DNA from 3 places in the Pseudoramibacter faecis genome. Region 3 is predicted to be linked to each of the others. Evidence: predicted binding sites of a transcription regulator. Region 3 holds the regulator's gene; each other region holds the start of a gene.
What was found. The regulator HrcA, encoded in region 3, represses chaperone genes, less so after heat shock. The targets are predictions, from matches to a motif close to TGTTAGCACTCNNNNNNNNNGAGTGCTAACA.

Region 1: a site for HrcA is predicted at 3,889-3,919, ahead of groES (co-chaperone GroES). Genes of this name have one in related genera too.
Region 2: a site for HrcA is predicted at 7,524-7,554, ahead of V3C63_RS10025 (Hsp20/alpha crystallin family protein). Genes of this name have one in related genera too.

The regions. Positions count from the first base shown of each region.
Region 1 covers NZ_JAYFFI010000011.1:27,218-37,687, reverse strand. The annotation lists gene V3C63_RS08130 (YjdF family protein) at 211-627, opposite strand; gene V3C63_RS08125 (homoserine O-succinyltransferase) at 772-1,737, opposite strand; gene groL (chaperonin GroEL) at 1,888-3,516, opposite strand; gene groES (co-chaperone GroES) at 3,566-3,850, opposite strand; gene tsaD (tRNA (adenosine(37)-N6)-threonylcarbamoyltransferase complex transferase subunit TsaD) at 3,977-5,005, opposite strand; gene rimI (ribosomal protein S18-alanine N-acetyltransferase) at 5,027-5,506, opposite strand; gene tsaB (tRNA (adenosine(37)-N6)-threonylcarbamoyltransferase complex dimerization subunit type 1 TsaB) at 5,511-6,197, opposite strand; gene V3C63_RS08095 (hypothetical protein) at 6,356-6,622, shown strand; gene nrdG (anaerobic ribonucleoside-triphosphate reductase activating protein) at 6,934-7,494, opposite strand; gene nrdD (anaerobic ribonucleoside-triphosphate reductase) at 7,519-9,696, opposite strand; gene V3C63_RS08080 (DNA-deoxyinosine glycosylase) at 9,962-10,465, opposite strand; gene V3C63_RS08075 (TMEM164 family acyltransferase) at 10,452-10,470, opposite strand, start outside.
Region 2 covers NZ_JAYFFI010000018.1:21,121-31,590, forward strand. The annotation lists gene V3C63_RS09980 (hypothetical protein) at 1-42, opposite strand, end outside; gene V3C63_RS09985 (Cof-type HAD-IIB family hydrolase) at 217-1,062, shown strand; gene V3C63_RS09990 (Rrf2 family transcriptional regulator) at 1,127-1,564, opposite strand; gene V3C63_RS09995 (LysR family transcriptional regulator) at 1,663-2,562, opposite strand; gene V3C63_RS10000 (YeiH family protein) at 2,747-3,772, shown strand; tRNA gene V3C63_RS10005 (tRNA-Arg) at 3,919-3,995, shown strand; gene bioB (biotin synthase BioB) at 4,230-5,246, shown strand; gene V3C63_RS10015 (biotin transporter BioY) at 5,365-5,925, shown strand; gene V3C63_RS10020 (P-loop NTPase fold protein) at 6,284-7,351, shown strand; gene V3C63_RS10025 (Hsp20/alpha crystallin family protein) at 7,639-8,064, shown strand; gene V3C63_RS10030 (response regulator transcription factor) at 8,531-9,595, opposite strand; gene V3C63_RS10035 (sensor histidine kinase) at 9,603-10,470, opposite strand, start outside.
Region 3 covers NZ_JAYFFI010000001.1:469,176-479,645, forward strand. The annotation lists gene V3C63_RS02285 (DUF134 domain-containing protein) at 1-529, opposite strand, end outside; gene V3C63_RS02290 (flippase) at 709-2,217, opposite strand; gene V3C63_RS02295 (hypothetical protein) at 2,218-2,661, opposite strand; tRNA gene V3C63_RS02300 (tRNA-Gly) at 3,082-3,155, opposite strand; gene dnaJ (molecular chaperone DnaJ) at 3,318-4,475, opposite strand; gene dnaK (molecular chaperone DnaK) at 4,645-6,486, opposite strand; gene grpE (nucleotide exchange factor GrpE) at 6,561-7,115, opposite strand; gene hrcA (heat-inducible transcriptional repressor HrcA) at 7,158-8,201, opposite strand; gene hemW (radical SAM family heme chaperone HemW) at 8,356-9,528, opposite strand; gene V3C63_RS02330 (tyrosine-protein phosphatase) at 9,629-10,470, shown strand, end outside.

The DNA.
Region 1 (10,470 bases), on a different contig from region 3:
TAATCATTATGATAAGCCGGTTGATTCATCATTGTTTCAAACATATGAACCAAAATGAATATTTACAGCCTCATTATACATATGGGGGTATTAGTTGTAAAGTGTTTTTTGAAAAAAATAAGTTTTAAAGAAAAAAGCCTTTCGAATGGTCATCTACCATTTTTCGTATATTAAAAACACCTGTTCACGATTTGCGAACAGGTGTCGAAGTTAGTGCCCTTTGTGCTTGGTTTTTTTCTTTTGCTGTTTGAGCTTGAACAAGTGTTGTTTTTTAGCTTGTTTGCGCGCTCTGCGCGACTTTTGTCTGACTTTTTTCTTATTTGACAAGTCTTCCTGAAGAACTCGCTGAGCCTTTGTGCCTTTTCGTGGCGTTTGAAACTGTCTTTGAATCTGTCGCTGCCTTCTTTTGGGATTCTTGGCTAAGGGTTTTGCTTCATACGGCGTGCCTTCACTAAAAGACAAATATGCGTATTGTTCTAAAATAAATGCCAAAATTTCGTTATCTTTGGGTTCACCGCCAAAGGTAACTTTGCAAAAGCTTTCCTTGCCATCTTCCGTTCGTGAAAACATCCCCACCCAAAAGGGATCCTCAAAATAAACAACTAAACTGCTTGTTACCTTCTCCATAACGACCCTCCTTTTAAAAAATATGATCAAAGAAAGGACGACCCAGGAGGGGAAGGTTACTGAATGTTTTCACATTTCTGGACTACCGACCAGAATCCAAAAGGATTGTGTTTTTATCTTTGATTTTGACTTTGCAGTATTTGCTCAGATTTGATCTGTGCTGCCCGTTTTACCCGCATAACAGTCGGTCTCGACCGATGTCAGATTGTTGAGTTCGTAGGGCGTTCCCTGATACATAAAATGGAGCCAATTGGTGTACAGACAATTAGAAACGGATCGCCAGCGTAAAAGCGGTTCCCGCAAGGGATCATCGTCGGGATAATAATTCTCCGGGATATCCGGATCAAGCCCTGCCTTCATGTCGCGCTTATACTCTTTATCTAATTCCATCCGATCGTATTCGGTATGGCCTAAAACAAAAATCTGCCGAGAAGAATAAGCCAGAATAATGGTTGATCCGACTTCTTCTCCGCTTGCGCAAACATAAAGTTCCGGATTCTGGGCAACAGCCGCTTCATCAATCCCCGTATAGCGCGAATGCGGAATATAAAAGACATCGTCCATTCCGCGCATTAACATTTTCTTATGGTGTAAAACCCGATGTTCATAAATCCCCGAGATTTTTTTCTCCAACGCAACCTTTCGAATCCCGTGATGATAATAAAGGCCGGCCTGAGCGCCCCAACAAACATGAAACGTTGTGAAAACATGGGTCTTTGACCATGTCATAATGGTTGTGATCTCATCCCAGTACTCCACATCTTCAAAGGGCATTTTTTCAACTGGCGCTCCAGTAATAACGAGTCCATCAAAGCGCTCGTTCTTTAACTCAGAAAAGGTCTGATAGAATTTATTGAGATGAGAAGTCGCCGTATGTGTCGGTTCATAACTTTCCGTTTTCATAAAAGTGATCTGCGTTTGAATCGGAAAATTGGATAGTACGCGAAGCAGATCCAATTCCGTATCTTCTTTTAATGGCATCAGATTCAATATGCAAATCTGCAATGGACGAATTTGCTGTGTGTGTGCACGCCGTTCATCCATCACGAAAATATTTTCGGATTCTAAAATTTTTTTTGCCGGCAAATCATTCTGAACTAAAATCGGCATGATCTAACCTCCTGATGGTTTCATGGTAGTTTTTTATCATATCATATTTCCTGTTCAACATGATTTTAAAGTTTATTTGCACTAAATTAAAAACAAGACTGCAGACATTCGTCCACAGCCTTGGATGATTTTCAAACGTATAATCAGCAATTACATCATGCCGCCCATACCAGCACCTGCAGGCATGGCCGGAGCCGGGTTTTCTTCAGGATGGTCTGCCACAGCTACTTCCGTTGTCAAGAGCATGGCTGTAATGGAAGCCGCATTTTGAATGGCCGTTCTGGTGACTTTGGTCGGATCAATAATGCCTTTTTCGACCATATCGACATATGCATCGCTCAAGACATCATAACCGATGCCCTTTTCCTTCTTCCGAAGTTCATTGACAATGACGGAACCTTCCACACCGGCATTTTCTGCAATCTGGCGGACCGGTTCTTCAATGGCTCTGCGGATGATGGCCGCGCCAATTTTTTCGTCGCCATCTAACGTGGCAACCAATTTATCAACATCGTCAACAGTGTCGAGCAATGCGGTTCCGCCGCCGGGAACAATCCCTTCCTGAACGGCAGCTCTGGTTGCATTCAGCGCGTCTTCAATATGGTATTTCATTTCTTTCAGTTCAACTTCTGTGGCTGCACCAACCTGGATCACGGCAACACCACCAGCCAGTTTTGCCAAGCGTTCCTGAAGTTTTTCACGGTCATAATCGGAGTCGGTGGCCGGAATCTGCGCTTTAATCTGTGCAACGCGTTCTTCCACAGCAGTTTTGTCGCCCTGGCCGTCCACGATGATCGTATTTTCTTTATCGACCTTCACCTGACGAGCGCGACCTAATTGTTCGACGGTGGTGTCTTTTAATTCAAGGCCAACTTCCTCGGAAATGACCTGTCCGCCGGTTAAAATAGCAATATCCTGAAGCATGGCCTTTCTTCTGTCGCCAAAGCCTGGCGCTTTAACGGCCACACAATTGAAGGTCCCGCGCAATTTGTTCAAAACCAATGTGGTTAAAGCTTCGCCTTCGACATCTTCAGCAATAATGAGGAGTTTTCCGCCCTGCTGGACAATCTGTTCGAGCACCGGCAAAATTTCCTGGATATTGGAAATCTTTTTATCTGTAATTAAGATATACGGATTATCCAATTCGGAGACCATTTTTTCGGTATCCGTTACCATATAACCTGATAAATATCCGCGATCAAACTGCATCCCTTCGGTAAAGTCCAGTTCGGTTCCCATCCCTTTACCTTCTTCAACCGTGATCACGCCGTCATCGCCAACCTTAGCCATGGCTTCAGCGATCAGCTGACCGATTTTTTCGTTTTGCGCGGAAATCGACGCAACCTGTTCTTTGGATTTGTCGGATTGAACCGGCTGAGACAATGCTTTCAAGCCGTCAACGACTACATCGACCGCTTTTTCAATCCCTTTTTTCAAAACCATCGGATTCGCACCGGCCACCACATTGCGATTGCCTTCCCGGACAATCGCCTGTGCCAAAAGCGTTGCCGTTGTTGTTCCGTCACCAGCAACATCGTTGGTCTTGGTGGCAACTTCCTTCACCAGCTGTGCACCCATATTTTCAAAAGCATCTTCTAATTCGATTTCTTTTGCAATGGTCACACCATCATTGGTGATTGTCGGGGCGCCATATGTTTTTGAAAGCAATACATTTCTGCCCTTTGGTCCCAAAGTAATTTTAACTGCATCTGCCAGCTGATCGACACCACTAATTAAAGCTTCTCTTGCGTCTGCGCGGTATTTAACATCTTTTGCCATACAAATAGCCTCCTCAAATTTAAACTATCAATAAAACGCGTTTTTTTCTTTATTCAACAATCGCTAAAACGTCGCTTTGTTTGATGATCAAAAATTGTTCACCTTCCACTTTGACTTCGTTGCCTGAATATTTGGAATAAATCACCTGATCACCGACCCGAACGTCCAGCGGCACTTTTTTCCCGTCAATCACTTCGCCAGAACCAACAGCGATAACTTCTCCCTGTTGGGGTTTTTCCTGCGCGGAATCCGGTAAAACAATACCAGAACTGGTTTTTGCTTCTTCTTCCTTAACTTTAACGACGAGCTTATCACCCAAAGGTCTTAACTTCATACTAATGCCTCCTATAAGTTAATAAAATAGCACTTCTCTATTAGCACTCAACATATCTGAGTGCTAATAGTATGTTAATCGATTGGCTGAATTTTTGCAATCATTTTTTTAGTTTTTTTATTTCTTTTAAGATAAAGAATCAGCCAATTGCGCCGGCAGTTCCAATCCCGGTTCTGCATTCAAATCCCAACCGGACAGGCGGCCGGCTTTAAAATCATAGTAAGCGCGTGCTCCAATCATTGCAGCATTATCCGTGCACAATGTCAACGGCGGATAATACAGCTCCCATCCATTTTCCTGACTTGCCTGCTTCAAAGCGTCGCGAAGCCCGCGATTGGCAGATACGCCACCAGCGACACAAATTTTATTCATCCCGGTTGATCTAGCGCAGTCTATGGTTTTCTTCACAAGCACTTCAACCACAGCCGCCTGAAAAGATGCGGCAATATCCTCCGGCTTATAAGCGATATTTTTCATGTTGTAATGATTCAAATAGTTTAAAACGGCAGACTTTAATCCGGAAAAACTAAAATCAAAGGTATCTTTTTCCAGAAAGACACGTGGAAAATCCACAAAACCCGGATTACCTATTTCGGCGGCTCGGTCGATGGCCGGACCGCCGGGATAAGGGTAACCTAAAACACGAGCCACCTTGTCAAATGCCTCTCCAGCCGCATCATCCCTTGTTTGTCCCAAAATAATATTGCTCTCGTAGTCCTCTACCAAAACCAAATTTGTATGACCGCCAGAAACCACCAATGCCAAAAACGGCGGCGTTAACGCAGGAAAAGCCAAATAATTTGCCGCAATGTGGCCCTCGATATGATTGACACCAATCAACGGCTTTCCCAACGCATAAGCCAACGCCTTGGCTTCTGAAACCCCCACCAAAAGCGCGCCGACCAATCCTGGGCCGCGGGTTACGGCGATCGCGTCAACCGCTTTGAGGGTTAAACCGGTGTCATCCAGTGCATCTTGAATCACATAGGGCAGTTTTATAACGTGATTACGCGATGCAATCTCCGGAACCACACCACCGTATTTACGATGGATCGCGATTTGTGTATAAATTTGATCCGCCAAAATTTTTCGACCGTCTTCGACGATGGCAACAGATGTCTCGTCGCAAGAAGTCTCAATGCTCAAAATTTTCATATTCACATTCCACTTCTCTATTCATAACGGGACCGACATCAAATAAGCGTTCGAGCCATCGGGATAATATCGCTCACGCTTTCCAATGATTTCAAATCCCAGGTGACGATAAAGTTTGAGGGCTTGATGATTTTTTTGCCTGACTTCCAGGGTCATTTCTGTGCAGCCATTCAAACGTGCATAATCCATCATGGTTTTCATCAATCGTCGACCGAGACCGCGCTGCTGCCAATCCGGTAACACGGCAACCTTCATGATCTGCGCTTCATCCGCCACACACCATTCACCGGCAAAACCAACCACTTGCAGTGCCTGTTCTTGCCCTGACGAATGCTCGATAATCACATAATGAGCTAATGGATTTTTAATTTCCTGAAAAAATGAAGCCTCCTTCCAGGGAACCAGTCCTGCGTCTCGGTCGATCGTCAGGACCTGGGCAATATCGGCGCGAATCATCGGCCGAAGACCAAAAGAAGATGGGCTCAAAACTTCATCTGCCATTTTATTAGCCGAATCTTTCTTCCGCAGAGGATTTGCGAATATAGTTTAACGTGGCCTGCATGCAATCTGTCGTTTGACCTGCAGCAATTTTCTGCATCCCGATTTGTGCTGCAGAAGAAGCTCGATTCATCCGTATAAATGGCGGTGCACAAACACCCTCGGATAGCAATTCACATAAATGCTCGCCGTATTTTTTGACGCCGTCTCCTACAAAATAAATGGGTCCAGCATAGTCCTTTAAGATATCCGCCAACACATCGACCGTGCATACCCGTTCTGATAATACCGTTCGCAAGCTATTTGCCGTCGGCCGATAAGCCGCTGTGTATACTTGCTGCCGCTGTGCATCCAAAATGGGACAAACCAATCCATCCGCACAATACAAATTAGCCGCCAACGCCTCCAATGTCGAAACGGTCACCATTGGTTTGCAAAGGGCCTGCGCAAATCCCTTGACCGTCGCTATACCAATGCGCAAGCCGGTGAAAGAGCCGGGACCGTTCACCACGCCGAAAACATCAATCTCTTGAATAGATAATCCAGAATCCTGCAGCATATGGTCAATCGCCGGCAACATTTTTTCGGAATGCTTTTTGCGATAATTGACAATCGTTTCTGCCATCAAACGATCATCATCGATCACTGCAGCACTGGCCACAATCGTTGCCGTGTCCACTATCAATAATTTCATTATTATTCCTTTCAGTACTTATTATCCAATCAGACAATCAAAATTCAAGTTTATAATCTGTGATATAATAACAAATAATTGATGTTCTTACAATTTTACGAATAAAACTGTTATATCTTTGCTCTGCAATGGGCTTAAATTAATGAAAGGACTCCCTTATGTCTCGTCAATACAGTTATCCTGCCGTTTTTGATATTCACCCCGCTTTTTTCACCATCACTTTTCCGGATCTGCCGATTGAACCGATCCGATTCGCGGCTGAGGAGATCGCTGAATCCTTCGATCACGCTGCGACTGTTTTAGGGAATTACATTTCGGAATCCTTAATTTTTGAAACGCCACTCCCCGAACCAACCCCTTTGGCGGTTCTCCCTTTAACATCAGCACAAAAGGGTGTCATGATCACCATTTCAGAAGTTTTATAATCTATTTTCCTTACTCAGTTCCCCCGGATAAATTTCGTTTTTATTCACATAACACAATGGCATTCGCCATCGAATGTATCCTTGTTTGCTCTTTTAAGGTATTCAAGCTTTGATCAAACATCTGCCTTTAATTTTATCTTACTTTATCTATGCATAATTTTTATTCTGAATTTCTGCCACAAAAAAAGCCACCACATCTGGCGGCTCCCAATCCGAGTATAGAGAGACCCTTTACTTTATCGCAAGATTTTCTGATAAAAAAGATCAAATCATTGCACTCTCAAATACCAATCCGTTTGAATCGACATCACTCAATGCACTTGATTGGAGATCGAAACGTTTCGGTCATCCCACAAAACCACCTTCTGCTTTTGCCGAGAATTTTTAACGTCAATGATCCGCTGATTGACACTGCCGCGGTATAATAAAGTAATGTCCTTTTGCTCTTGCACAAAGCGACCATCCACCAGCACATCCGTCAGGTCAAGGATCGCCTGTGTCGTTTCTGACGGATCCGTCGACAACACCTCATAGGTAAATCCAGTGTAAATCCACAAATCCATCTGGGGGAAGACTTGTTTAAAACGCATCAGAAAAGGAAGCAACGCTCGTTGATTTTCCGGTTCCATCGGCTCCCCACCCAGCAACGTCAGGCCACGATAGCAAGGTTCTCGGAGATCGGATAAAATCTTTTCATGAACCGACGTCGAAAAGACCTTCCCGTAATTAAAATCCCAAGCCACTTGATTGAAACAACCCGGACATGCGTGGCGACAGCCTGACACAAACAAGCTCAAACGAATGCCCGGACCATTGGCAATATCATGCTCATGAATCGAAGCATAATGCATCATTTCTTTCCTAACTTCCATTATTTCCAATAAAATCCATATTGATTACAAATGAAGTACGCGCTCTTTAATCTCTTGCGTTCGTCCCTGATTAAAGCCGGTTGCGCCACCGAGATAACCACAAACACGCCGCACCACTGACATTTTGTTTAATTCGCGGTTGCCGCAATTAGGACATTCCCAGATCAATTTACCAGCTTCATTCTCTACGGCCTTGATTTCGCCATCGTAACCACACACTTCACAAAAATCACTTTTGGTGTTTAATTCTGCATAGGTGATATGATTATAGATATGCTTCATCACTTCCAAAACCGCCGGAATGTTATTCTGCATGTTTGGCACCTCCACGTAAGAAATAGCGCCTCCCGGTGATAAACGCTGAAAATCCGCTTCAAACGTTAATTTGCTAAAAGCATCAATGGGTTCCGTCACATGAACGTGATAAGAATTGGTAATGTAATTTTTATCCGTCACCCCTTTGATGATTCCAAATCGTTTTTGCAAACACCTGGCAAATTTATAGGTCGTTGATTCCATCGGTGTCCCATAAACCGAATAGGCAATGTTTTCTTCTGTCCGCCACTCTTGGCATTTATCATTCAGCTTTTGCATCACGGCCAATGCGAAATTTTTCGCTTTATCGTCCGTGTGCGATTTACCCGTCATGTAACGACACGTTTCATACAACCCCGCATATCCTAAGGAAATCGTGCTGTAACCACCATAAAGCAGTGCATCAATCGTTTCTCCTGATTTTAGTCGTGCCAACGCACCATGCTGCCATAAAATCGGCGCCACATCAGAAGGCGTTCCCAAAAGCCGTTCGTGACGGCAGCGCAAAGCTTTGTGACAAAGTTCCAGCCTTTCGTCTAAAATCTCCCAGAATTGGACCATATCCCCTCCGGATGAACACGCCGCATCCACCAAATTAAGCGTCACCACGCCTTGATTGAAGCGACCATAAAATTTATGACTGCCGTCTGAATTTCGCTGTGAATCTTCCACCGTCAAAAAACTGCGACACCCCATGCAGGTATAGACATTGCCTTGTTTGAGTTGTTTCATGATTTTAGCTGAAATATAATCCGGCACCATGCGTTTGGCCGTGCATCGCGCAGCCAAATCGGTCAAATACCAATACGGGGCTGATTCGTAAATATTGTCTTCATCCAGCACGTAAATCAACTTGGGGAACGTCGGCGTAACCCAGACATCCTGTTCATTTTTAACGCCCGTGATGCGCTGATTGAGCACTTCTTCTATGATAAGGGCCAGATCCTTACGCACCTGCCCGTCCGGCACTTCATCCAAATACATAAACATTGTGACAAACGGCGCCTGCCCATTACACGTCATCAATGTGATCAATTGGTACTGAATGGTTTGAATACCGCTTTTAATCTCTTCTTTTAAACGTGCAAAAACGATCTTTTCGATAATCTCACGATTCATAACTTCGTCGCAAAGCCTGCGTTCTTCAATCACTTGCTGGCGGATTTTTTGTCGGCTCACGTCGACAAATGGCGCCAGATGCGAAAGTGTAAAGGATTGCCCCCCATATTGGTTGGAAGCCACCTGTGCCACGATCTGCGTAGTAATATTGCATGCAGTATAAAAACTATGGGGTTTATCAATTTTCGTGCCGGAAATAACCGTCCCATTTTGCAACATATCTTCCAAGTTGATCAAATCGCAATTATGCTCGCGCATGGCAAAATAATCAGCGTCGTGAAAATGAATAATCCCTTCTTCGTGGGCCTTCACCACATCTTCTGGCAAGAAAAGCCGTTTGGATAAATCCTTGCTGACCTCCCCGGCGATATAATCGCGTTGCGTAGAATTAATTGTTGGATTTTTATTGGCATTCTCCTGTTTGACCAATTCATTTTCACGATTAATCAAAGCTAAAATTTTACGATCTGTCGTATTTGACCGGCGAAGGGCTGTCCGCTTATCCCGGTAATGCATATACGCCTGGGCTACCTCATACCCACGCATTTCCATAATGCCCGTTTCGACCAAATCCTGAATATCTTCAACACCAACCGCATGCCGATAGGTAGAAATTTGTTTTTCCACATTGTCAGCTACCGCCTGAATTTGGGCCGCATTTAACTGACGAATGGGATTCACTTCTGTATTGGCTTTTGTAATCGCGTTAACGATTTTATCGATATTAAATAAAACTTCTTCGCCGTTTCGCTTAATCACATTCTTCATGAGAATTCTCCATCTTTTCATTTTCTTCAAAGTTTGGGACAGATGTTATTATACGCTCGCCATAATTGAGATTCAAGTAAAATCGAAACTGAACTCTATATTTTGTGTTTGTAGTTTTAAAATCACCAATATTTAGGGTTTATTTTCTCAAAGCAAAGATGACATGATTGTCATTTTATATTCTTCCGGAGTTTATAAGCAGATTCAACTGTGTTGCACTTGACTTGACAATTCAAGAATAAAAAAGCCGCTTACCAGCGGTTTATTATAACGATAATATCGATCGATATGCATCGATCAAATCTTCCAAATGCATTTGGGCATTGGCCGGACTGGTGGACGGGAGTCCCAAATGCGACAGTCTGCTGATCTGTGGATCTAAGGCCCAATACTCTCGGAATAATTTTGTCGCTTTTCCCCCAGTAGTAACAATTCCCCGAATGAGAGTTTGTGATACGATCGCTGTCAAATCATTATAATGCACATTTTTGATAGATGTATCCGAGGCCCCTCGAATATCACAACTGCCAATCACATCCCACAATGCCAGTGAATGTTTTTTGAGAAATAACTGTTTCTGTTCGATACTCTCCGGTACCATTTCCTGATAAACACCGGCCAACGTTTTCCAAAAGCGATTGCGCGGATGACCGTAATAAAATCCGACTTCCCGCGATTTGGGAGATGGCAAGGAACCTAAGATTAAAATCTGTGAGTGCGCATCGTAAAAAGGGACCAACGTGTGCTCAATATGTTCATACGCGGCCATGTAAG
Region 2 (10,470 bases), on a different contig from region 3:
GGCCAAGCCAGCTAAAATCGGACGGGGTTTTAAAAGTTTCATAAGACCTCCTCTGAATCCATAATTTAAATTAAAGAAATTTAGTTAAGCTTAGCACGACAAACGGAAGAAGTCAAATGCGATTAAGCTGGCGCCGTTGCACTTTGGCGCCCGATTTTGCTATAATAGAGAGCGTTCTGCCGCGGAGCAGAAAATTTGAAATGAAAGAGGCGAATCATGCGTCATAAAATTTTATTTTTTGATGTCGACGGCACCCTGGTGAATTTTGATCGGCAGCTGCCGGCGTCAGCGGCGAAGGCGCTGCACGCGGCCCGGGCGGCGGGGCATCGCTTGATTCTTTGCACCGGGCGCAGCCAGTCTCAGATTTATCCCTTTCTGAAGACCTTTGGCTTTGACGGTATGGTCGGTGCGGCGGGCAGCCACATTATTTTGGACGGCAGGGAGGTGGCTCACCACACCTTCGGGGAGCAGCGGCTGGCGCCGCTGGTGGCCATGCTCAACGAGAAGGGTGTGCCCATGCTGCTGCAGACGGCCGGAGGCGGCGTTTTGACGCCGGATGCTGTGACGGCTCTGGGACAGTTTCGCCTGTTCCAAACGGATCCCGCCCGCCCGCTGGCGGCGGCGATTCGCGAGGCTATCGGTCCGATGCGCATCGATCCCGACCGAGCGGCCTATGCGGCGCATTACGGCGAGACGGAGTGTCTGGTGTATTGCAACGCGCCGATGGATCACCGGGCGATGGATGCGGCGCTGGCGCCATTGGGACTGGCGGCGACGCCCAGCAGCTTGGAGCCGGCGGACGAGCACACCGGTGAGATCACTCTGCGCGATGTGAGCAAGGCGGTGGGGATGCAGGAGCTTTTGACGGCGATGGACGCCGACGCGGCGGACACGATTGCTTTTGGAGACGGCCCCAACGATCTTGAGATGCTGGCTTTTGCCGGCATCGGGGTGGCTATGGGCAACGGCGTGGCGGCGGCCAAAGAGGCCGCCGATATGGTTACGGCTGACATCGATGACGACGGACTGGCCAGGGCCATGGCCCGGCTGAGATTGGTATAACGCACCAAAAAACCGGAACATCCGTGGTGAGATGTTCCGGTTTTTTGGTGCGTTGCGCTGCCGATCAGGCATGTGCGGCGAGTCGGGTCTCCAAATCGGCCAGCAGATCGGCCAAGGTGGTCGCGGCCAGGCTTGCCGCCATGGCCCGAGCGGCTGCCGTCAGTTTATCGTCGAGGACTGCGTGCACATTGCGTCCCACCGGGCAGTCGGGGTTGGGATTTTTGTGAAAGTGAAACAGCGGTTTGTCGCGGCCTTCCACAGCGTTAAAAATGTCCAGCAGGGTGATGGTTTCCGGCGCCTTTAAAAGACGGGCGCCGCCGATCCCGGCTTCCACCTGCACCAGGCCCGCGCGCTTGAGCTGGCCTAAAATATTGCGGATGATCACCGGATTGACGTTGACGCTGCCAGCAAGAAAGCGGGAGGTGGTTTTGGCTTGGCCTTCAAAGGTAACGATCGCCAGCAGGATATGGGTGGCGATGGTGGTTCGGGATGAAAAGGGCATAGCGTTCTCCTTTGCGCCGGCAGTGCCGGCGACCGTGCTTATTGACGGGATTTATTGTATCAAAAGGGAGCTGTTGCCGCAATGGTTACAGGGAAAAATCAATCCGGGAGCGCATTGGAGGCGGTGACCAGTTCGACGCTGACGGCCTCGATCTGATCCGAGAGCACGGAGTGGCGGTTCCACAGGATGGTGAAATCGTGGTTGACTTTAAAGTCTGTCAGGGGAATGGTGCGCAGCGTGCCGCGGGCCAGGGCCTCTTCCGCCGCGGTCTGATAGAGAAAGGAGATGCCGCAGTCCCGTTCGAGCAGGGCGATGATGGCGTGCATATTGCCAACCTCGACAAAATGAGTGAAGTCGGTGACGGCCAGCCCCATGACGGCCAGGCTGCGCTCCAGAATGGCACGGGTACCGGAGCCCGTCTCCCGGATCAGAATGCGTTCGCCGAGCAGATCCCGGGTGGTGCGAATGGGCCGGGTAAAGCGATGGCCGGCGGCGCACACGGGGATATAAGGCACACTGCGGTAGACGCGCTTTTCATAATAGCCGGGATCGTGATATCCCTCTACCACGGCGAAGTCGATGCGGCCGTGATTCAGATCGGCGAGGAGCTTTTGCGTGTTGCCGTAGCGCACCCGCAGGTCTGTGCGGGGATGGCGGCGAATAAAGGCGGCCATGGGCGCAATGAGATCAAACTCGCCGATGGTCATCGTCACGCCGAAGGTCAGCCGGTGGCGGCCCGGGCGGCTTTCGCGGATCCGGGTGCGGATCCGGGCCTCGTCGTTGCACATGGTTGTCATCGCATCGCGCAGAATGCGTCCGGCGGCGGTCAGCTGCAGTTTTTTCCCTTCCCGGGAAAAGAGCGTCTCGCCGAATTCGGCCTCGAGGGCGTGGATTTGCTGAGAGACGGCCGGCTGGGTGATGTGCATGGTTTCGGCGGTTTTGGAAAAATTCAGCGTCTCGCAGGCGGTTAAGAAGGTGTAAATTTTAAAATCGAGCACGGTATCCTCCGATATAATAGGGTGTCATCGGTCTGTTTGAGCCGATGCCCGGGGATGCAGCCAAAGGGGCTGTAATGATTATCATAAATTTTATTGATGATTGAATCAATATTTATTATTTTATCTTTTGAAAAATTGTGATTATACTGGATTTAAAACAACGAGAAAGTTTGGAGGGACAACGATGGATTGGATTCGAGAATATATTCGTGGCGTTTTGCTTTGTCTGGTGATCGCGCTGCCAAGCTGGTTTCTGGGGCAGGCCTTTCCGATTGTGGGCGGCCCGGTCATCGGGATTTTGCTGGGGATGATCGTTACGCTGCTGATCAAAGATAAATCGGCTTTGAACGCGGGGATCGGCTTCGTGTCGAAAAAGGTGCTGCAGTACGCGGTGATTTTGCTGGGCTTCGGTCTGAACCTGAGCGTGGTACTCGAGACCGGGCGTCAGTCGCTGCCGATCATCGCGGTGACCATCGCCACGTCACTGGTGCTGGCCTTTGCGCTCAGTCGGGCTTTTTACATCCCCGGCAAGATTGCGACGCTGATCGGCGTGGGCTCTTCCATCTGCGGGGGATCGGCCATTGCGGCGACGGCGCCGGTGATCGACGCCGACGACGAGCAGGTGGCCCAGGCGATTTCCGTGATCTTTTTATTTAACCTGATCGCGGCGCTGATTTTCCCGACGCTGGGCAATCTCATCGGTTTTGCCCATGGCAGCGAAGCCTTCGGCATTTTCGCGGGGACCGCGGTGAACGACACCTCCTCGGTGACGGCGACGGCCTCCGTTTGGGACAGCATGCATCATCTGGGCAGCGCCACGCTGGACAAAGCCGTCACGGTGAAGCTCACGCGAACACTGGCCATCATCCCGATCACCCTGGTGCTGGCGCTGCATCGGGCGCGCAGGGAGCAAAACGAAGATAATAGCTTCAGTTTTAAACGGGCGTTTCCGATGTTCATTTTGTATTTTGTGATCGCCTCGCTCATCACGACCATCTGTGTGCATTTCGGCGTGGACGCGGCGGTTTTCAACCCGCTGAAGACCTTGAGCAAATTCTTTATCGTGCTGGCGATGACGGCGATCGGTTTGAATACTGATATTGTGAAGCTGGTGAAAAGCGGCGGCAAGCCAATTCTGCTGGGGTTTTGCTGTTGGGTGGGCATTGCCGTCATGAGTCTGATCATGCAGCATGTTACCGGGCTTTGGTAAATCGGGCGAGGAGGCAAAGGCCGGAAGGCGATGCGTCTGTGCGCGTTTTCCGGCCCTTGAAATTAAAAGAAGTTAGAATTGGATTTTTTTGAGATTTTTCTTGATTTATCGCAATTACCTGCTATAATAGGTCAAGTAAGGTTGATGCGCCAATAGCTCAGCTGGATAGAGCGTTCGGCTACGAACCGAAAGGGCAGGGGTTCGAATCCCTTTTGGCGCACCACTTTGTAAGGTATTATGCAGGTCTGAGGACCTGCTTTTTTAATGCCGTGTTTGATGTCATAATCCCGTTATTCTGAAGAAGATGAGCGGTGAGAGTAGACATTATGCGTTGACCTGAAAAATAAATACCTCCCGAAACGGGATGAAAAAGTTATCAGCTTTATGGTTAGTATGGGCCGGCGGCGGATTTTAGAGATATAATTAAAACCGACACTGCAATTTGGGAGGTGGTATTTTGACATTAGATCAACTGACGGACGAGGTCATAGCGGGACGGCGTTTAAAAACGGCATCGGCAGTGCTCGGCAAAGAGGGCGGAACGCCGAATCTTTTGCAGGCGGAGATTGGAGAGCTGGCGGCCGGCGCGGATCGGATTCGCGAGGCGCTCTGCGGCGATAATGCGGATCTTTGTTCCATTGTCAACGGCAAGAGCGGCCGGTGCGGCGAGGATTGCAAGTTCTGTGCGCAATCTCGTCACAATCACACCGGAATTGACGAGCATGGTTTTCTGGCGCTGGACAAGATTGTAAAAGATTGTGAAATTTATAATGAAAAGGGCGTGAATCGTTATTCGATTGTGACCGCGGGCAGAACGCTGGCAGGCAATGATCTGGATGCGGCGGCGACGGCTTATGCCACGCTTCATGAAAAATTTTCGGAGATGAAACTTTGCGGTTCCCACGGATTGATGAGCCAGGAAGCCTTTGCCCGCCTGAGGGAAGCCGGCGTCGAGATGGTGCACTGCAATATAGAAACGTCCAGAAGGTATTTTCCGTCTGTGTGTTCAACGCACACCTTCGATGAAAAACTGCAGGCGATTGCCGCCGCCCAGAAGCTTGGGCTCAAGATTTGTTGCGGCGGGATCATCGGCATGGGAGAAACGTGGGTTGACCGGATAGAAATGGCGCTCACAACGGCCGAGCTGGGCGTCGCGTCCATTCCCATCAATACGCTGATTCCAATTCCGGGAACGCCCTTTGCCGATCGGGCAAGGCTATCGCCGGAGGATGTGCTGCGCACGGTTGCGCTTTTTCGCTGGATCAATCCGGAGGCATCGATCCGGATTGCGGCGGGAAGATTTCTGTTTGAGGATGGCGGAAGCGCGCTTTTCAGAGCCGGCGCCAATGCCACTATTACTGGGGATATGTTAACGACGGTGGGCAATAATACAAAGGAAGACAGAGCCATGCTCGCGAATCTTGGGTTTTCCCTCAGGCCTTCAAAACGGCGTGAGGCAACGCGGAGGCTCTGATCGATCAATTCGAAAATATCGCGAAAGGCGATGCCGATAATGCAAGACTCAAAGGCGCCATTGAATAAATTGAATATATAGTGATGAAATGACATTTAGATATTTGAAAGGAAATAAGATGAAAATCACTGATAACACGAAAAATCTTACGTTTATTGCGCTGATGACGGCGTTCATCTGCATTCTCGGGCCATTATCCATCCCGATCGGACCGGTCCCGGTTTCGCTGCAGAATTTCGCCATCTACCTCGTGCTGTATATCGTGGGAATGAAGCGGGGAACGATCGCCTTTTTACTTTATATGCTTTTGGGGCTTGTGGGGCTTCCCGTCTTTGCAGGATTCACAGGCGGGCTTCAAAAGATTGTGGGGCCGACCGGGGGATACCTTGTAGGATTTATATTCATGACGGTTTTGGCAGGATGGGTTTTGGACAATTATTATCAAAATAGGATTCTATGCGTTGCGGGAATGTTTTTAGCGACCTGTATTCCATATCTTCTCGGAACGTTATGGCTTTCACACAGTGCCGGGATGCGTTTGGCCTCGGCGTTCGCCGTCGGCGTGATGCCGTTCGTCCTGGAGGATTTGGCAAAGATGGTGGTTGCGGCTATCGTCGGCCCGCGGCTTAGAGAAAGATTGGACAAGGCCGGCATCATCACGTACGCGAAGAAATCATAAGCCGAAAAGGGCAGGCGTCGGCTGCCGCAGATTGACGCGATCGTTGCGCTGCCCGGAGATGAAGGGCGGGATATCGCTGATCCGGCACTCGGGACTATTCGCAAGCACATACATTATTCAAAAAATGATTATTTAGCGTATAAACAGCAGGGGCGCGCCGCCTCAGCAGCTTTATGGCGCGTATCGATCGGTTTGATTAAGCCTATTCAGATGTCGGGAGCCCGAGATCCGGATGGGTTATTTTTGTGTTGAAAAAAGTTATAAAAACCTATAAAATAATGGTAAAGTTATAAAAATAATAAAAACTTATAAAAACTTTGGAAAGCTATAAAAGCTATATTAAAGAAAGGAGCTTTAAATGGCGACTTATCAAAAAAATCCATTCACGTTGTCCTTCGGGCGCAAACCCGCCCATTATATTTCCCGGCTGAATCAGTCGCAGAAAATCATCAAGACCTTCACGCTGGCGCCGGTGACCGAGCAATTGTTTGTTATTACGGGGGTGCGCGGCTCCGGGAAGACGGTGCTGATGGCCGGCATTGCCAATGAATTGGATCGCAAAGACGAATGGCTTGTCATTCGCCTCAGTCCGGATGAGGATGATCTTGTGGCGACGCTGTGCGCCAATCTGTATCATCATAAAAAGGTGCATCAGTCATTTTTAAAAGCCGACGTGGCCGTTCATGTTCTCGGCATCGGCGTGACCGTCGAAAATCAGTCGCCGGCCATGACCGCGCTCAACGTCATTGAGGAGATGCTGACGGCGATCGCATCGCGTCACCAAAAGGTGCTCATCGCCATCGACGAAGTGACCAACACCAAACAGATCCGAAAGTTGGCCAGCGCCTTTCAGCTGCTCATTGGAAATGAACAGCCGATCTTTTTATTAATGACCGGCTTATACGAAAATATCAAAAATCTCCAGGATCAGAAAAATCTGACCTTTCTTTACCGGGCGCCGAAGATCTTCTTAGATCCGCTGGATCTCGGCGCCATCCGGGATGCCTACCGCCGAGTTTTTAATATTGACGAGGCCACGGCGATTCAGATGGCGAAGATGACCAAGGGATATCCCTTTGCCTTTCAGGTGTTGGGGTATATCTGCTGGGAGCTCGGGGAGATTGACATCCGCCGCCTGCCGGAAATTTGGTCGCGTTACGATCAGATTTTGAGCGAGGCCGTTTATAGTAAAATCTGGAGTGAACTCTCCAATGAAGACCGGAAGATTCTCGGCGCCATTGCGGAACAGGATGACGCTGATAACATCAAGGTGCAGGCCATCCGGCAGGCCAGCGGGATGCCGTCTAATAAATTTTCGGTCTATCGCCAAAGACTGAAAGAGAGGGGCCTCCTGGATACCCGGAAGTATGGCTATGTGTCGCTGGCCCTGCCGCGCTTTGCCGCTTTTGTGAAAGTGAATGCATGAATATCAAAAAACACCAGGGCCGCTTTTGAAATGGCGCTGGCACAGTTGACCAATGCGATTGATCATTATTTGCCTCATGAGTAGTGACAGAAAGGGAAAACATCAAAAATCGTCGTTAGAAATATATAAACAAAACGTCAAAAATATTAAAAGGAACTTAAATTCAAAACAGAATTAGCACTCACCTCTTGACACTGCTAATAAAACGATCTATAATGATCTCGCAATCAGGAAAGAAGTCCTGAAGGCCAATGCGATAACACCATTCTAAAGGAGGTTTGATGACCATGTTACCGACAATTTTTGGTGAAAATATTTTTGATAATCTGATGAACACATTTGATCGTGACTTTTTCAGCCACTGGGATTCATCGAAGCTCATGAGAACGGACGTTAAGGAAAATGACGACAGCTATGAACTGAAGGTGAATCTGCCGGGCCTTAAAAAAGAAGATGTCCACATCGAATTGAATCAGGATTATCTGACGATTTCCGCCAAGGCTCAAAATGCCAACGACGAAAAGGATGACAGCGGCAAGTACGTTCGCAGAGAACGCTACTATGGCAGTTATCAGCGCCAGTTTTACCTGGGCGAAGGGGTCAAACAGGAAGATATCCACGCCAGCATGGCCGATGGGGTTTTGACCCTGACCATTCCGAAAGTGGATCAACAGCAGATTGAAACCGCCCATAGGATCGAGATTGAAGGCTGAGACTTTCTCCTCTCCTCCACGGAAAAATCCCAACGCAATCGCGTTGGGATTTTTTATTTGGCGGCCGCTGCGGCGGCATGCGGATGATAAAAATATTCGCGCCGAAAAAATGACATTGATTGAAACTCTTTCAAAAAGATCCGTTGACCGCTTGGGTCGGCAACCGTATCCGGGCGATCAACCTTAGCATTCAGAAAGAAGGTAACACAGTGACTTGCAAAGATTCAGAACTCAAACGTCTATATCGGAAACCGGCCCGTGTGCGCGAAATGCTGGGCGCAGCCGAAAGCTTAAAGCGGCTGAATCGTGATCCGAAAAATGTCTGGATCCTCGGCCGCCGAACTAGTGACTCATGAAAAAGTCCTCCATGCACATCATACACTCAACACTCAAAAAGACCGCGAAAGCGGTTTTTTGAGTGTTGATTAAATTTTTGGATTAAATTTGATGATAACCCCCTGTTCGGTCACGCCTCTCGGCTCTGAGCCTCTTTTTTGCGGAATTTCCGGCGGAAGGCTGTCGGGGTCATGCCGACGTTTTTCTTGAAAACTTTGCTGAAATAATTAGGTTCGTGATAAGAAAGGTCCAACGCAATGTTGATAATGGGAATATCGGTGTTGATGAGCATGTCCTTGGCGATCTCGATTTTTTGATTGGTCAGGTAGGTCACAAAGTTCATGCCCGTTTCCTTCTTGAAGATTTTGGAGAGATAGTAGGAGCTCATGTTGGCGTATTCGCCGACCTGCTCGAGGGAAACGTCGTTTTGGGCGTTGCGGTCGATGTAATTGAGAATATCGTCGATGGTGTTTTTGTGTTCCGGGCTGTTTTCCGTCATCTTGTCAAAAATCTTGTCGATAGCCTTCATGATCTCGATTTTCAGATCGTAGCGGTTTTGGTAGCTTTGCACAAAATGCTGGTGGCCGGTACCACCGCTGAGGGGCGAGATGATGTCGTAGTTACAGCTGTCCTTGGCGATGCGGTCCAGCTCGTTCATAAAGTGGCGGATTTCGTCCTGCACCGAAAGCAAATCGAAGCCATAGTGATTGTAAAGCAGATCCAGATAAGCTGTCAGCGCCTGGCGGCACCGGGCATATTTTTGGTGGACGACGGTGTAAATCACTTCGTTGAGCTTCTCGTCGATGGCGCTGCGGGTATTGGCCTGCAGTGCCTTGATGGCCTGGTTGATGGATTCGAGCAACTGCTCGGCGCGGATGGGCTTGAGCAGCAAATCATCGACCTTGGCCTTGATGGCCTGATGGGCAAAATCAAACTCATTGAAGGCGGTGATAAGAATCACTTTTTTGGCGGGATCGGCTTTTTTTACCCGGCGCAGTACCTCGATACCGTTGATCTCCGGAATATTGATATCCATTAAAATGATCTGCGGATTGGTCTCAGCGATGCCTTCAAGGGCGACTTTCCCGGAGGAAGCCGAACCGACGATTTCAACATCAGGAGCTTGGTTGTCTAAGATCATTTTAAGGGCTTCTCGTTCAAGGTGTTCGTCCTCGACGATATAAACTTTATACATGGTTACCTCATTTCTTTGGTGCAGTTCCCGGCATGCGCTTCTGGGGAATGGTGATGATCACATCCGTCCCGGACGCGATGTTTTTATTGAAAGTGACCCCGTAATCGGGGCCGTAATAATATTTCAGGCGTTTGTTGGTGTTGCGGATGCCGATACCCATGCCCTTTTTGCTCTCGATGTGACGCTCTTCGTCGAGGAGCTCGTCGATGCGCTCGCTGGCGATGCCGACGCCGTTGTCGATGACGTGAATTTCCACATCGCCGTCGACCGGATGGGCGGAGACGCGGATATGGGCGCCGTTTTCCTGAGCTTCCACCGCGTATTTAATGGCATTCTCAACAAAGGGCTGAATAGACATGAAAGGACAGAGCACCGTTTTGAGTTCCTTACTGATGTCGAAGTCGTAGGTCAGACGGTCGCCTTGGCGTACCTTTTGGATGTGCAGATAGTTGCGCACATGGTGGATTTCCTCCTGGAGGGTGACAAAATCGTTTTCATCCCGGCGCATGGTGTAACGCAGCAAATCGGAGAAACGATAGACCATATCCTGGGTTTGGCTTGCCCCCTCGATCATGGCCAGACGGCCGATGGTGTTGAGCACGTTAAAAAAGAAATGGGGATTGATCTGGGCTTGCAGCGCTTTGAGGTTGGCCTTTTGCAAAGCGCTTTCCATGTTGCTGCGGCGGTTGATTTCTTCCATGAGCTCCATGTTGGCCTCGTTAAGTTCCCGCTGCATGACGACGATCAGCTGGCGCTCTACCAGGTAATTGGCAATAGTAAAAAGCAGATCGGCGGCGGCCTGCACCCGATCGAGAGTGGTCATGGTCACCTGGCTGCGCATGCGGGCAAGATCCTGCCGGCCGTAAAGGTTGGTG
Region 3 (10,470 bases):
CACCGCCGCCGATGCCGCCGCAAATCAGCGCGTCCACATCGGCGTTCTTCAAAAAACCGCCCAGGGCGCCGTGCCCCTGGCCGTTCGTGTCCACCACGGCCGTTTCCGCCACCGCGCCGTCCCGGATGTCGTAAATCTTGAACTGGCTGGTGTGGCCGAAATGCTGAAAAATCTGTCCGTCGTCATAAGTGACTGCAATGCGTTGTTCCATGTCTTCTCCTTTGCTGATCGGCGCTTCGGCCGACGTTAAAATATAATCGCCGCCGCCGATGATCAGCGGCCGCGCTTCCACCAAGGCGGTGGCCAGCTTCTTTCTGGCCGAACGGTAGATGGCCTGCACCGTCGTGCGCCCCGCGGCCATGGCCGCCGCACATTCCGCCTGACGCATCCCTTCGTAGTCGATGCGGCGCAGGGTTTCGTATTCCTCCACGCTTAGGGTCACCGCCGCGCCGCTCGCCGCCCGCCCGGGGCCGAAGCGTCTGCAGCAGGGCGTGCCGCCGATGCGTCTTTTCTTGCAGGGCCTTGCCATTTGCCACCTCCCGCCTTTCTTTCGTTTGATGATAGCACAATTATCGGCATATGTCAATAACTGTTTTCGGGCTGCCGATCGCCTCCCGCCTGCGCCGGCAGACTCCGCGCAAAAAAATCAATTTTTTGAGCCGTTAAAGTTGCAAGACAAGCCCTGTCGGTTTTCCCAGCCATGGACAATCAGGGCAGAAAGCCCGTGATCTGTTCCTTGATATAGAGGGCCATCGGCTCTCTGTAAAACAAAAGGATCATGATGTATCCAGCAAAAAACAGGCCGAAAGACAGGATTAGCGTCATAAGATTTCCCATGATATTGCCGAAATGTACAATAAAAACAGGGCTAACCTTCAAGGCCCAAAAGGAAAAAATACAGCCGGCCAGCAACGCCAAGCCTATTTTCCCAAAATAAATTTGCCGATAAATAAATTTAATTTCCTGACGGAGTGAAACAAATTGTATTACTAAGACAATGATTTCTGCCAACAGTGTTCCAAATGCTGCGCCCGCCGATGCATACTTGGGAATAAGAAGCCAATTGACCAAAAAATCTATGCCTGCTCCGGCTATCTCCGACCACATAATGATCTTTTGCCGCCCCAGGGGCACCAATATTTGAATTCCCAAAATATTGGTTATCCCAATAAGCATCACTGTTGGCATAATAATTTGCATGGGCTTAATCGCGCCGGCAAAAGCACTGCTCGATAATAAATAAATGCTTGGTTTTGCAAAAAGAATAAAATAAAGACTTATTGGAGAGGCGAAAACCACAACGAAATTTATCGCCTTTTTACTAACTCGACGAAAGTCTTCCAACATTTGATTTTCAACGTAATAAGATGCCCGAGGCAATAAAACGGCACCTAAAGAGGTTACTATTCCAACCAAAATTGTTTTGACCCTTACAGCTGTATTATAGTAACCAACGTCAATATTAGTTGTCAACCATTTAAGCATTATCGTATCTAAATTTGTATAAATAATCGTCGCGCACGACATGGCAAAAAAGATACCGATCGCTCTAAAATGTCTTTTGAATTGATACCCTCCAACATATTTCATCAATATGAATTTCCGTGCATTCATAAAATTCAAAATATTTGAAGCCGACGAAGCAAAAATAGAAATACCTCCATAAATAATATAATCTCCTGGTTGATGAATGAAAGCAAACATCATGATTAAGGCAAAAAATTTAAAAAGAATTGATCTCTTTGTGATGTAGGCATATTGCTCCAATCCTTGATACATCCAGTCGATGCCAAGCGCGTTAAATAAAATGGCTGAACTCATAACAATATAGAGCATTCGATCGTCTTGTAGCTGCGGCACCAAAACCAACAATCCAAAAAACAAAATATATACTAGCCCACTCATCAGCAGATTGATAATAAAAAGTTCTTGAACAACTCGCGTTAATTTCAATTTGTCATCGCGAACTTGCGCACAAGCTCGAATGCCATAGGTAGGGATTCCCAATTGAGCAATCAAATTAAAATACACCACTAAGGAAGTGGCGTAACTAACTCTACCGATCGCAGCCGGTAATAATATTCGAGAAATATATGGGAAAGTAATCATTGGGAAAATAAAAGACGAAAGCGTCAAAAGACTATTCATCAAAAAATTTCTTTTTATAGATACCTTACCAAGGTTTAAATCATATTTTTTGTTTTTTATTTTCTTCATTTATTTCATTTCCAATTTCTTGACAGCACCATTTGTAGAGACTCTTAGCACTTTATTGGCTAGTTGTACAAATTCTTCATTATGTGTGACTATTATTACTGTTTTCTCCTTCATTTCCTTGCTAATTATATTTTTTAACTTTTCTACTTGAAATCGAATGGCAAATACAGAAAAGAATTCCTGTCCGAACAATCTGGGCCATATATGCAATGATAAAAACCGTCTTGGGATAAATATCGATTTTTTTAGTGAAAAGATAGGTGGCAAGAATATCGTTGTTAATCTAAGTTGTTTGCTTACCATAAAATTATTTTGCGTTTTTGTCAGTATCCAGATACCGACAAGCAATTTTATTATCAATGCAATCAAAAACGCATACGTCAATGCCTTAATACAAGTCCCTATTGCTTCATATCGGATAACATTTCCTCTGCGTTTTTTCATAACGAATCCCCTTTTTGTTAAGGGTAACATATATTTTAACGATTATCATTGTTATTTTATCGGAAAACGATAATTTTTCATAGATTTGATTTATCTATCATTGATTATCATCTATCAAACACACGAAGCGAGCGCATTTACCCTTGTGTGTCACGCAGATGATGATAAGATGCGCTGCCCGATAGGCACATAAAAAAAGCCCTTAGGGCTCACTTTGTTAAGGATTATGCTTTGATTTGAACCATGATCCTGATTTTTTATTGAACACGGAAGTTAAAAACAAATTATTTAAAAAGGGTGTAAACAATGATAAAAATTATCTTTTTAAAATAATTTATATTTATGGCCATCAAATGCGTAATCTGCATAAATAAAAAACCCGCAAAGCCTTACACAATGCGGGTTTCAAATTTCAGAAATTGGAGCGGGTAAAGAGAATCGAACTCTCGCGACTGGCTTGGGAAGCCAGGGCTCTACCACTGAGCTATACCCGCTTGAACACGAACGATTATAGCAAATAAGCGAACGGGCATCAAGCAGAATTTAAATTTTTTTCGTCGGAGTCCCGCGGCCGCGGCATACGGATCTGCGGCGCATTAAAAAACGGCAGCCAAACTGCCGTTTTGAATGCTTTCGCGCCCTGCCGCTCGCCCGGCTTATTGAAACGCCTCTTTCACTTTATTCCAAAAGCTGCTGCCCCGCTGTTTGTTTTTGCTCTCCAGCGAATCGTCGAACTTCTTGAGCAGTTCGCGCTGATGCTTGTTGAGCTTCTGGGGAGTTTCGACCTTGACGGTCACGTATTGATCGCCCTTGCCGTAGCCGTTGACATTGGGCACACCCATGCCCCGCATGCGGAAAATCTTGCCCGTCTGGGTGCCTTCGGGAATCTTGATCTTCTTAGTTGTCCCGTCCACCAATGGCACGTCCACATTGCCTCCGAGGGCCGCCTGGCTGAAGGTGATGGGCATATCCAGATAAATATCGTCGCCCTCCCGGCTGAAGATCGGATCCGCCGCAATGCTCATATACACCAGGATATCGCCCTTGCCGCCCCCGTTCGCCCCGGCGTGCCCCTGGCCGCGCAGCGGCAGCACGGAGTCGTTGTTGACCCCGGCCGGAATCTTGATCTCGATGGTGCGTTCCCTTTCTTTCAGGCCGCTGCCGTGACAATAATCGCAGGGCTCTTCGATGACCTTGCCCTCGCCGTGGCACTTGTCGCACACGGTGGTTTGGGCCATCATGCCAAAGGCCGTCTGACGCCGCATCGTCACCTGGCCGGTGCCGCCGCAGCGGTCGCAGGTCTTCACGCCGGAACCGTCCTTCGCGCCGGTGCCGTGGCAGTGAGTGCAGGCTTCCCGCCGCTTGATCTTGATCTTTTTGGTGGTGCCGAACACCGCTTCCTTAAAGCTCAAGTGCAGATTGATGCGCATATCGGCGCCTCGGCTCGGCCCGCGCCGAGCCGAGCCCGTGCCGCTGCTGCCAAAACCGCCGAAACCGCCGAAGCCCCCGCCGAAAATATCGGAGAAAATGTCCTCGAAGCCGCCGAACCCGGCGCCGCCGCTAAAGTCGCCAAAGCCCTGACCGTCCACGCCGGCGTGGCCGAACTGATCATAGTTGCGGCGCTTTTCGTCGTCGCTGAGCACTTCGTAGGCTTCGTTGGCTTCCTTGAATTTATTTTCTGCTTCTTTATCGCCCTGATTGCGGTCCGGGTGATATTTTAAGGCCAGCTTGCGGTAGGCCTTTTTAATGTCGTCTGCGCTGGCGTTTTTATCCACGCCCAGCACTTCATAATAATCGCGTTTTTCTTCACTCATCGCGTTTTCACCTCACGTCGTTTGTTGCCGCCCCATTTTATGCCATCCGGCCGCGTCTGTAAAGCCGGCATTTTTAAATCGCCTTTGTTCAAGAAGGGCAGCCCTTTAAAAAGCTGCCCTTCTCTTTCTGCTCTGCGGCAGATCTTTTGTTGTCGTTAATGCCGTGCGGTTAGTCCGTGACGTCTTCATAGGTGGCGTCTTCCACGTCGTCGTCACCGCCGCCTTGTGTCTGACCTTCGCCCTGGGGCGCTTCCTGGCCGGCCTGCTGCTGCGCCTGCGCATCGGCATACATCTTCTGCGCAATCGGATAAAGGGATTCATTCAGCGCGTCGGTCGCGGTCTTGATGGCTTCGAGGTCGTCGCCCTGGGCCTTTTCCCGCAGCTCGGCAATCGCCGCTTCGACCTTCGCCTTTTCGTCGGCCGTGGCCTTGTCGCCGATGTCTTTTAAGGACTGTTCGGCCTGATAGGCGGCGGAGTCGGCGTTGTTGCGCGCCTCGATGAGTTCCTTTTCCTTCTTGTCTTCGGCCGCGTGCTGTTCCGCTTCCTTCACGGCCTTGTCGATATCGGCCTCGCTCATGTTGGAGGTGGACTTGATGACGATGTTCTGCGCCTTGCCGGTGCCCAAATCCTTGGCCGACACGTTGACAATGCCGTTGGCGTCGATGTCGAAGGTCACCTCGATCTGCGGCACCCCGCGGCGCGCCGCCGGAATGCCCGTCAGCTGGAAGCGGCCCAGCGTTTTGTTGTCTCTGGCCATTTCCCGTTCGCCCTGGAGCACGTGGATGTCGACCGCCGTCTGATTGTCCGCCGCGGTGGAAAACACCTGGGATTTTTTCGTCGGGATCGTGGTGTTGCGTTCGATGAGTTTGGTGCTCACGCCGCCGAGGGTTTCAATCCCCAGAGACAGCGGGGTCACATCGAGGAGCAGCACGTCGTTGACTTCGCCGGCGAGCACCCCGGCCTGAATGGCTGCCCCGACGGCAACGCATTCGTCCGGGTTGACGGATTTGTCCGCATCCTTGCCGGTGATGCCCTTCACTGCGGCCTGCACCGCCGGAATCCGCGAAGAGCCGCCGACGAGAATCACCCGGCCCAGATCGGCGCCGGAGATCTCGGCGTCGGCCAGCGCTTGATTGACCGGCCCGCGGGTGGCGTCCACCAGATCGGCCGTCAGTTCGTCAAACTTGGCCCGGGACAGATCCATCTGCAGATGCTTCGGCCCTTCCGCCGTCGCGGTGATAAAGGGCAGGTTGATTTCGGTCTTCAGCGTGGAGGACAGTTCAATTTTGGCCTTTTCCGCCGCTTCCTTCAAACGCTGGAGCGCCATCTTGTCGGCCTTCAGGTTGACGCCGTTTTCCTTCTTGAATTCGTCGGCCAGCCAGTCGATAACCTTGTTATCAAAATCGTCGCCGCCGAGGTGGTTGTTCCCAGAGGTCGCCATAACTTCAAACACGCCGTCGCCCAGTTCGAGGATGGAGACGTCAAAGGTGCCGCCGCCCAGGTCGAAGACCATGATCTTCTGGGACGCGTCCTTTTCAAGTCCATAGGCCAGCGATGCGGCCGTCGGCTCGTTGATGATGCGTTCCACCTCGAGACCGGCGATCTTGCCGGCATCCTTGGTGGCCTGGCGCTGGGCGTCGTTAAAGTAGGCCGGCACGGTGATCACGGCCTTTTTCACTTCCTCACCCAGGTAGGCTTCGGCGTCAGCCTTCAGCTTTTGCAGAATGATCGCGGAGATCTCCTGCGGGGTGTATTCCTTGCCTTCGACGGTGACTTTGTAATCCGAGCCCATGTGGCGCTTGATGGACGAGATGGTGCCGTCCGGATTGGAGATGGCGCCGCGCTTGGCCACCTGCCCCACCAGGCGTTCGCCGTCTTTGATCTGCACGACCGACGGGGTGGTTCTGGCGCCTTCCGCATTCGGAATAACGACGGGATCGCCGCCTTCAAGCACAGCTACACAAGAATTGGTTGTTCCTAAATCGATGCCGATAATTTTTTCTTTACTCATTTTATTGCCTCCTGAAATTGTTCAAATGGATATTTTTTATCATTAATCGCGCTGAAAAGCGCCGGATTTTTTGCTTACTTCTGGTTGATTTGCACCATCGCGGCGCGCACCACCCGGTCTTTGTAGGTATAGCCCTTCTGAAAGACACTCAACACCACCTGATCGTCCGCTTCGGGATCACTCCCCACCGCCACGCCGTGGTGAAAATTCGGGTCGAAGGGCTGGCCTTCGGCTTCGATTTCCTCGAGGCCTTCCTCTTTGAGCACGCCCATCAGCTCGTCAAAGACCATCCGGACTCCTTCGGCCACCTGGCTCTCCTCGTCCGATTCGGCCGCCGCCTGAGCCCGTTCCAGATTGTCGACCACTGGGAGGAGCTTCTTGAGCAGTCCCTCGGTGGTGTAGGCCGCGATGTCGGCCTTTTCCCGGCTCGTGCGTTTTTTGTAATTGTCGAAATCCGCCCGCAGCCGCATCAGCTGATCTTTGTAATTCTCTTCCTGAGCTGCGTCTGCCTTGGGGGATTCCTGCGATGCTTCCGGCGTTTCGGCCTGGGCCGTCTGCTCGGTGTCAGCCGTCGATTCCGGCGTTGTCGGTTCGGCTTCCTGTGTTAATGGTTCTTTTTCTTCTGCCATGATTCCTGCCTTTGTGTGTTTGCGCCGCGGTCATCGCCGCGGTTATTCCAATAGCTTGTTAATGTTGTCGTTGAGTTCCTCTCGAATGGCATCGAGCACCGAGGACACCAGCGAATAATTCATCCGGGTCGGACCGATCACGCCGAAGGCGCCCATCGGGCTGCCGTTCATCTCGTAAGTCGAGGTGATGATCGAAAATTCCTTCAGATGCTGATTGTCGTTCTCGTCGCCGATGGAGATGTGGATGATCTGATTGCGGTCGTCGCCGGTGTGGGTGATGCCGTTCACCATCACCTTCGCCAAAAGGGGCTTGGCCTCGACCACGTCCACCAGATTCTTGATTTTGTCCACGTCGTTAAATTCCGGGTAGTTGAGCAGATTCTTAAACCCTGTCGCCGTGACTTCGGTTTCCTCCTCGAGGAGGGTCTCCTGAAGGACCGGAAGCATTTCGCGAAGGGCCGCCGTCTCTGCCTGGGTCAGATCGGCGATGCTGTCCACCATATCCGTACCGAAATCCTGCAGTGCGATGTTTTTGAGCATGCTGTTAAGCGCGTTGGACAGGTGCAGGGCCATTTCGTTATCCACATTCTGGGAAAGGGTGATCTCCACATTCTTGGCGATGCCTTCCACCGTGACCACCACCATCAGCACTCGGTTGCGAATCAGCGGCACGATCTGCACATGTTTGCAGTTGAACCGCGAAACCCGAGGCGACAGCACCACCGAGGTATAGTTGGTGAGGGTCGACAGGGCATCGGCCGTGTGGACAATGGCGTGTTCGATCTCCCGGCCGGCCGTCAGATACCCCCGGTGAATGTCCCGGCGCATGCTCTCCGCGAGCTTGCGGATCTGCATGATCTCGTCCACATAATAGCGATAGGCCTTCTGCGTCGGGATGCGCCCGGCGGAGGTGTGAGGCGAAATCAAATAGCCCATCTCTTCCAGGTCGGCCATCTCGTTGCGGATGGTCGCCGGGCTGACCCCGAGCTCGTGATGCTTGGAGAGGGTCCGCGAGCCGACCGGATCGGCCGTATTGATGTATTCCTGAATCACCGCCGTGAGTATTTTCTTTTTTCTGGGCTTCATCTTATCACCGCCTCTTTATTAGCACTCTTTTTGCATGAGTGCTAATATCTGTGTTTAATATAGCACCGGGATTTTGAATTGTCAACAAGAATCCGACGTAAATTTCCCCTTCCGACGTTTTTTCTGAAAAATTTACAGTTTAATTTAAGCCGGCTCACACAAAGGCTACAAACACCTGATTAGCCAAGTCGTATCCCCGGCGGCTCAGCCGCAGCGCATCGCCGGCCACCTCGACGAGTCCCTGCCGCCGCAGCTTGGCGATGGCCGCGTCGTACTCCTCAAAAAAGGAAACGCCGAAAAGTTGCTGAAAAACCGCGTCGCGCACGCCCGCAGTGCGCCGGAGCCCGAGAAACATGAAATCGCCCTTGGCCTCGGCCAGAGACAGCCGGTGATCCTCCGCCAACGCCCGGCCCGGCGCCAGACAATAAGCCGCCAAGTTCGATGTGTTTGCAAAGCGCCGGCCATCTCCGTCCCCCAGAGGCAGGGCCAGCGGCCGCGAAAAGGAGGCCGCCCCGAGGCCATAGCCCCGATAGGGCTCGAAAGTCCAGTACCGGCTGTTGTGCCGACTCGCGTAACCCGGACGGGCCAAGTTGGAAATTTCGTAGGGTTCAAAGCCTGCGGCGGCTGCCATCCGGCGCACCGTTTCATACATCGCGCGCTCCTCCGCCTCCTGAGGAAGCGCGAGCCGGCCTTCCCGCTCTAAACGGTCGAACACCGTCCCCGGCTCGACGATCAGGCTATAGGCCGAGAGATGGGTCAAGGGCTGGGCAAACAGATCCCGCATGGTCGCCGCGACGTCGGCCAGCTGCTGCTCCGGCAGGCCGAAGATCACGTCGGCGGAGATATTCTCAAACCCAGCGGCCTTCGCGGCCGCCACCGTGGCAAAAAAATCCGCCGCGCGGTGCGCCCGCCCCATCAGCGCGAGCAGTCTGTTATCGGTGCTCTGGCAGCCGACGGACAGCCGGTTAAAGCCCAGCGCCCGATAGGCCGCAAGCTTTTCGCCCACCGCCGAGGCGGGGTTCACCTCGATGGTCGCCTCGATATCGGCATCCCGCAGGGAAAAAGCGTAGCGCGCCTCCAGCGCCGCCGCCACCCGGGCAATCTGCGCCGCGTCCACAAAGGACGGGGTGCCGCCGCCAAAATAAAGGCTTGCCACCCGCTTTCCCGCCGCTGCGCCATCGTCTCGAATTTCGGCGATGAGCGCGTCGATATACCGGTCGACGGCCGCCGCGTCCTCCCGAGACGAACAAAAATCGCAATAGCGGCATTTCTTAACGCAAAAGGGAATATGCACATAAACGCCGATTCCCTGTCGATCCTTCTGCATGGCCACCTCCAAAATTTCGCGCCGGCGCCATTATCCGGCGTGCATTATGCTATAATAATGAAAACACCCGCACATTGCAACGCATCCAAGGAGAACGCTCATGAAAAAAATGATCGGCTTCGGGCTCGCGGCCCTCGGCTTTGCCGCCGCCTTCGCCTGCCTGAAGCAAAAGAAAGAAAAAACTGCCTCACATCCATCTGCCGTTCCGGTCATCGATTATCACGACGCCGAACACCTGATTCTCTGCGACGAGTCGCAGCTCGACCGCCGCTTCCTGCTGCCCGAGACCACCATCAACTTCCGGGATATCGGCGGCTACACCGGCCGGGACGGCCGAAAGCTGCGCTGGGGGCTGGTATTTCGCGCCGAGGCGCTTTCAGATTGGAATGACGACGCCATCGCCGCCCTCGAGGCCATCGGTCTGCGCCACGTGATTGACTTCCGCGACACCGGCCGGGCGGGCGAACAGCGCGATCGGCTGCCCGCCACGGCGGACTACATCAACCTGCCGGTGCTGAAGGGCATCCCGGTCTCCGCCCGGGACATCGACTTCGACGATCCAGGCGCCATCGACCGCTTCTTCCGGGAGATTTACCGCTACCAGGTCGAACACAAAGCCCGGGATTTTGCCCGGGTGCTCCATCTGATGACAGACCCCGCGGCCTTTCCGCTGCTTTATCACTGCACCAACGGCAAAGACCGCACCGGCTTTATGACGGCGCTGATCCTTTTGATCTGCGGCGTGCCGGAGTCCGTAATCCTCTCCGACTACACCCTGAGCAACCTCACCTTCGAGCGGGCCTACGAAAGTCTGGGCACCATCATGGCCACCGGCTTTAACATGGCCGCGCCGGAGGAACGGGCCAAGCTGCGGGACTTCTTCGGCGTTCGGCCGGCCTGGCTTAAGTCCCAGCTCGATTTTATCCGCGAACACTTCGGCCA